DNA from 2 places in the Bradyrhizobium genosp. SA-4 str. CB756 genome. Region 1 is predicted to be linked to the other one. Evidence: riboswitches for the same ligand, from Rfam matches in the RefSeq annotation. Region 1 holds a riboswitch; the other holds the start of a gene.
What was found. A riboswitch is a leader RNA that binds a small molecule or an ion and turns the genes downstream of it on or off. The one in region 1 is predicted to bind cobalamin.
Positions count from the first base shown of each region.

Region 2: another riboswitch for cobalamin. It lies ahead of BRAGE_RS0123275 (TonB-dependent receptor); the one in region 1 lies ahead of BRAGE_RS0122340 (DUF1636 family protein).

Region 1 covers NZ_KI421499.1:4,556,608-4,560,012, forward strand. Annotated here, with positions in the region: gene cobW (cobalamin biosynthesis protein CobW) at 1-1,028, opposite strand, end outside; gene BRAGE_RS0122340 (DUF1636 family protein) at 1,025-1,399, opposite strand; cobalamin riboswitch at 1,496-1,716, opposite strand; gene cobO (cob(I)yrinic acid a,c-diamide adenosyltransferase) at 1,757-2,389, shown strand; gene BRAGE_RS0122350 (cobyric acid synthase) at 2,395-3,405, shown strand, end outside.
Region 2 covers NZ_KI421499.1:4,750,868-4,754,272, reverse strand. Annotated here, with positions in the region: gene BRAGE_RS0123275 (TonB-dependent receptor) at 1-1,577, opposite strand, end outside; cobalamin riboswitch at 1,704-1,911, opposite strand; gene BRAGE_RS0123270 (DUF2147 domain-containing protein) at 2,150-2,620, shown strand; gene BRAGE_RS0123265 (oxidoreductase) at 2,808-3,405, shown strand, end outside.

The DNA of each region.
Region 1 (3,405 bases):
CCCAATCCCGCCTTGATCGCGGCCTCATCGATATCGCCATGCTCGCCGATCACGACGAGCTTCGACTGCCTGAGACCCGCGCCCCAGGGCTTGTCGAACTGGTGGCGCACGCGCTCGCCGACGGCCTGAAGCAGCAGGCGCATCGGCTTGCCCGCGACCGCGATGTAGCCCTTGGCACGCAGCACGTTCTGCTCGCGCGCCAGCCTCTGCACCGACGCAACCAGCGTATCGACATCCGCAACCTCCGGAAGATCGATCACGACGGAGGCGAAATCATCGTGCTCGTGCTCCTCCTCGCCATCGTGATGCGACGGGCGCGCGGCAAGATCGTTCTCGGCGGCGGCGCCGAGCCCGAGAATGACGCGCGCGTCGATCGCACCGTCGGTGACGGGCAGCATCGGCACGCGGCGCGGCATCTCGGCGGCGATCGCGGCCTTGGCGGCTTCAATGCCGGCGCTGCCGGCGAGATCGGCCTTGGTCAGCAGCACGATATCTGCGCAGGCGATCTGGTCCTCGAACACCTCCGAGAGCGGCGTCTCGTGATCGAGATTTTCGTCCGCGGCGCGCTGCGCTTCGACAGCCGCCGGGTCCGGCGCGAAGCGACCGGCGGCAACCGCCTCGGCATCGGCGAGCGCGATCACGCCGTCGACGGTGATGCGCGAGCGGATCTCCGGCCAGTCGAATGCTTTCAGCAGCGGTTTTGGCAGCGCCAGGCCCGAGGTCTCGATCAGGATGTGATCGGGCCGCACCGGGCGCGCCAGCAACTGCTCCATGGTCGGAATGAAATCGTCGGCAACGGTGCAGCAGATGCAGCCATTGGCGAGCTCGACGATATTCTCCTCCGGGCAGTTGGCATCGGCGCAGGATTTCAGGATCTCGCCGTCGACGCCCTCGCTGCCGAACTCGTTGACCAGCACGGCGAGCTTCTTGCCATTGGCATTGCTGAGCAGATGCTGGATCAGCGTCGTCTTGCCGGAGCCGAGAAAGCCCGTGACCACCGTGACAGGGACTTTTGCGAGCGAGTTCATTCGGCGGCCTCCGGCAACACGGCAATGGGGGGAATGCGGGCAAGCGACTGCTTGCGGAAGATTTCGGGCCGGCTGCGCCACGGCACGAGGCCGTCGGGCGCGGCCGCATAGGCCGCGGCGCCCGCGACCACGTCCTGCGCGTTCGCATCCGACAGGCGGCCATAGACATAGGACCAGCGGCCGGGCGCGCTGAGCGCGACCGAGCAGCCCTGGCTGCATGCAGACAGGCATTCGACGGGAACCACGTTGACGCCCTCGGGCACGCCGGCCTCGAGGATCGCGCCATGCAGGCGCTTGCCGGGTGTGGTCTCGCCTTCGCCAAGCGTCTGGCCAGCGCGGCAGGTGATGCAGACGTGAAGTGTGACGGTCATCGCCTCTTCCAGAATAAACAGCGGGAGGCGAAGAGGCACACGGACCATTCTCGTGAAGGCCCGTTTCCCCGTCGCGGAACACCCCGTCCGCCGGTCCAAAACTCGTCCGCGCTGGCAGGTCTCCCGGCTTGCGGAGCAGGGTTTTGGCCCTTCGATCCCCGCCTTCCCGATCCCCTAGGGGATCAGTGGCTTCGGGCATCTCTCCGGTCACGGTCGCGGGGGCGGCTGCATTTTGGACCCAAATCTTGCCGATTCGGACCCTATCGCATTCCCTCTTCGCCTGTCATAGGACAGGAACCAGTGCCGGGCCACCATTTGCCCCCGGCCGCCTCTTGTCAAGCCGAAGGACCGGGACCGATGACGCCAGAACCGGATACCCAAACCACTGAGGAAACCGACGCCCGCCACGCCCAGAAAATGGCGAAGAAGAAGGCCGCCCGCGACAAGATCATGGCGACCAAGAGCGGCGAAAAGGGCCTGATCATCGTCCACACCGGCGCCGGCAAGGGCAAGTCGTCCTCGGCCTTCGGCATGATCGTCCGCTGCGTCGCCCATGGCTTCCCCTGCGCTGTCGTGCAGTTCATCAAGGGTGCCTGGGATACTGGCGAGCGGCGTCTGCTCACGGGCCATTTCGGCGAGCTCTGCCAGTTCCATGCCATGGGCGAAGGCTTCACCTGGGAAACGCAGGACCGCGCCCGCGACATTGCCGCCGCCCGCGCCGGCTGGGAGAAGGCCAAGGAGCTGATCCTCGATTCGAACCTGCGCATGGTCGTGCTCGACGAGATCAACATCGCGCTGCGCTACGACTATCTCGACATCGCCGAGGTCGTCGACTTCCTGACCTCGAAGCCGCCGATGACGCACGTCGTGCTCACCGGGCGCAACGCGAAGGACGAGCTGATCGAGATCGCCGATCTCGTCACCGAGATGACGCTGGTCAAGCATCCCTTCCGCTCCGGCATCAAGGCGCAAGCCGGCGTCGAGTTCTGAGCGCGATGGCACGCGCACTGATGATCCAGGGGGCCGGCTCGGACGTGGGCAAGTCGCTCATCGTGGCCGGCCTCGCGCGCGCCTTCACACGGCGGGCCTTGCGCGTACTTCCCTTCAAGCCGCAGAACATGTCGAACAATGCGGCCGTCACCGTCGATGGCGGCGAGATCGGGCGTGCGCAGGCGCTTCAAGCGCTCGCGGCGGGCGTCGAGCCGCACACCGACATGAACCCGGTGCTGCTGAAGCCCGAGACCGATGTCGGCGCGCAAATCGTCGTGCATGGAAAACGCATCGCCACCGCGCGGGCGCGCGAATACGCCGCGATGAAGCCCTCGCTGATGGGCGCGGTGCTGGAGAGCTTTGAGCGGTTGAAGGCGCGCGCTGATCTGGTGCTGGTCGAAGGCGCGGGCAGTCCGGCCGAGGTGAATCTGCGCAAGGCCGACATCGCCAATATGGGCTTTGCGCGCAAGGCCGACGTGCCGGTCGTGCTCGTTGGCGACATCGATCGCGGCGGCGTCATCGCCCAGCTCGTCGGCATCAGGACGGTGATCGACCCCGACGATGCCGCGATGATCCAGGGCTTTGTCATCAACAAGTTCCGCGGCGATCCCACGCTGTTTGACGACGGCTACAGGCTGATCGAAGAGAAGACTGCGTGGCGCGGCCTCGGCGTGCTGCCCTGGTTCGCCCGCGCGGGCGAACTGCCGGCCGAGGACGCGCTGGGCCTCAGTGATGCGCGCAAGCCCGGCCAATGCAAGATCGCGTGCCTCGCGCTGTCGCGCATCGCCAATTTCGACGATCTCGATCCACTCAAGCTCGAGCCAGGCGTCGATCTCCTGATGGTGCGCCCCGGCGAAGCGATCCCCGGCGACGTCAGACTGGTCATCATCCCCGGCTCAAAGTCCACCCGTGGCGATCTCGCGTTCCTGCGCGCGCAGGGCTGGGACATCGATCTGCTCGCGCATCACCGCCGTGGCGGCCACGTGCTCGGCCTATGCGGCGGCTATCAGATGCTC
Region 2 (3,405 bases), 190 kb from region 1:
TCGAACCGGATGCCGCCGATCAACGCGAAGGTCGAGGTCAGCTTGAGCCGGTCCTCGAACGACAACGAGGCGGTGTTGACGCGGGTGTAGATCTTCTCGTCGCTGCGAGGGCCGTAGGGCCCGCGGTCGGGATTGAGCAGGTCGACGTAGTCGTTGAAGAACAGCGTGTCCTGCGAGACGTTGAACTGGTTGTTGCTCGCCGCCACGGTCGCGACGAAGCGGTTGTCCATTCCGCCAATGCTGGAATTGACGGTGAGGTCGGTGATGTTGCCGTAGAGCCGCTGCGCGTGATCCAGCGCCAGGCGCTCGCGATAGATGCTCTGCGCGCCGGCGAAGTTGCCGACAGTCTGGTCGAACGACGAGATCTCGTTGTTGAACCAGTGCCGGTGCGCGTCATAGCCGTAGACTTGGCTGCGCAGCGAGATGCTGTTGGTGATGTCCCATTGGAAGCCGCTGCGCAGCCAGAGCTCACTGGCGCCGCTGTGATTGTCGAGCACGTTGTAACTCGTGGTCAGCGTACGCGCGTCGATCGTCGGCGGGACTGGCGTGCCGCCGCCGAGGTAATAGTTGCTCCAGACCCCCGAGACGATGCCATTCGTCGGCACGATGCCCGGCCCGTTCGCCGGTACGATCGGCGTGCCCCAGTAGAAGCGGTCCTTGTCCTGCCTGTATTCGGCTGCGCCCCAGACCTTCAGGCTATCGTTGACGCGATAATTCAGCTGGCCCGAGACATTGCTGAGCCTGGAGTAGCTGTCCTCGATGAAGCTCTTGTCGTTGAAATGGCTGATGTCGAAGCGGTAGTCGAGGCCATCGATCAGCGTAGAGCCGCCCGAACCATAACCGGCGCGATAGCCGTTGAAGGAATCGTAGGAGGTGAAGGCTTCGTTGACGATCGGACCGGTATGCGGCGCTTTGGTCACGTAGTTGACGGCGCCGCCGGTTGCGCCAAGACCTGCCACCAGCGAGTCCGGTCCCTTGATGATCTCGACCTGCTGCAGGCCCGCGACATCCATGGGACGGCCGGTCATGGTCGACGGCCCGATCGGAATGCCGTTGTAGAGGGTGTTGAGCTGATCGCCGGAAAAGCCGCGCATCGAGAAGATCGCTGGTGCCCCGGGCGCATCGCCGCCAGTCACGCCGACTGCCGCCTTTGCGACGTCGGTGGTGGTCCGGATGCCCAGGTCCTGCATGGTCTGCTGGCTGATGACCTCGACGGTCGCCGGCGTCTCCCGGGCCGAAATGCCGAGGCGAGAGGAGACCCCGGCGACGGCGGCGGTGTTCAACGGTGTCGTGTCGCCGGCGGGCGGGTTGGTGGGCCTTGCAGCGATCGGTGCTGTCGGTCTTCGCCCCGTGGCCCGGCGGGCGGTCCGAGGCTTTTGGTTGCCCGGGCTGATTGCAGGCGCCGTCCTCGGTGTGGACGGGGAGACAGTCACTGGACCGATCTCCACGGGCGGCTTGTCACGGTCCACGCTCTGCGCGATCGCAGCCGCCGACAGCGACACGGAAGAGAGCAGGGAGATCAGGAAAACACGTGAATAGCCTGGCGCAACGCCGGCACGAGAATGAAGAGTTTGCACGACAACGCTCTGCGGCGACGCAAATAAACTGTCACCGCGGTTGCCTTAGTCATCTACCTTCGCCCCAGGCGGCAGATGCAGCGGCTACTTGTCCGACATCGGGGCACCCCGCCCAATGCGTTCGCGCGTGACTCATGGCTGGCAGCAGGTTTCCTGGCTCGCGGGTCATCGCCTTCGACCGCCTTCCCAGAGGCCCGAACGGGGCTCCAGTGGTTCGTTTGGTCGTCGGCTATCCGCCTACAGTTGCGGGGGCAGCCGCGGAATTGTCCGTCGAGACGGACGCACCGCATTCCCTTGAATAGTCCTTGCGGACACTACCGATCATGAAACTGGCAGCTGGCGATGAAGCCGTCAATATCCGAAGGGGACCCGTCGATTGGCCCGACCTTCGATAATGGCCATGTGTGGCTGTTTTGCCCGACCATCCAAATTCGCGCCGGCATCGATTGGCGCGCGGCGCAATTCCGCTGGCGCCTTCTGCCGCTGCAAACGCTGTTCCCGAAATCTAGAGACATTTGCGAGACCTGCGAGCGCTTCGATCGCTCGCCCAACCGCAAACCAAGGAACGCACCATGCAAACGTCGCTTCACTCCCGTCGATCCGCCATCTTCCTGCTGATGGCAGCCGTGAACATCGGACAGATTTCGATGGCGCACGGCGAGGTGCCAGTCCCCGATGCGATCGTCGGGACATGGGAGGCGGACGACGGCACGGTGAAGCTCGACATGTTCAGGAGCGGAACGGAATTCCAGGCGCGCATGCTCTACGGCAACGAGATCGTGGAGGCGGACAACGTGACCTTCAAGAAGGACGCCAAGAACCCCGATCCCGCGCTGCGTGCGCGGTCGCTGAAGAACATTGTCTTCATCGCCGGCTTGCGCTGGGAGGATGGCGAGTGGGGCGGCGGCACGATCTATGACGCCTCGTCCGGCCGCACCTACAACTGCAAGGCCACCGTCAAGGACGGCAAGATGCACCTCCGAGGCTATCTCGGGCTGCCCGCGATGGGACAAACCCGCACATTCCACCGCGCTCGCGGCTGAACGGATTTCCGCCAGGCCCGAACTGTCTTGCCAAAGCGCGGTCGCTGGTACCGCGCTTTTTCTTGGGAATACAGCGGCCCAAATCGGTCGTCAGGATTGGCGTGTTATGCAAGTCTATTGGCGCGCTTGGTCAGTCAATTCCTGCCACGGAGGCCGCAGGATAAGACAGGAACGAAGAGAGGTTGAAATGTTCGACAAGTCGAAGAGAACGGCGCTCGTCACCGGAGCGTCCTCCGGCATGGGCAAGGAAATCGCAAGGCGTCTTATCAAGGACGGATTCCAGGTCTTCGTCGCCGCGCGGCACGTCGACAAGATGGATGATCTCGTCGAGCTCGGGGCGAGGTCCCTGAGAATGGACATTTCGAGCGAGTCCGACATCCAGGCGACGGTCGATGCCATCCTGCGCGAGGTGGATGGCGTCGATGTGCTCGTCAACAACGCCGGCTTCGGCCTCTACGGTCCCGTCGAGGAGGTCGGCATCGACGAAGCGCGTTACCAGTTCGAGGTGAACCTGTTCGGCGCCGCTCGCCTGACGCAGCTTCTCTTGCCGAAGATGCGCGAAAAGCGCGCAGGCACGATCGTCAACATCACCTCGATGGGCGGCAAGATCTACACCCTCCTGGGTGCCTGGTACCATGCGACCAAGCATGCGCTGGAAGGCTGGTCCGATTGCCTGCGACTTGAACTGGCTCCGTTCGGCATCAAGGTCGTCGTCGTCGAGCCCGGCCTGATCGAGACGGGATTTGGCGATGTGGTTGCCAATGGCCTGCTCAAACGATCGGGTG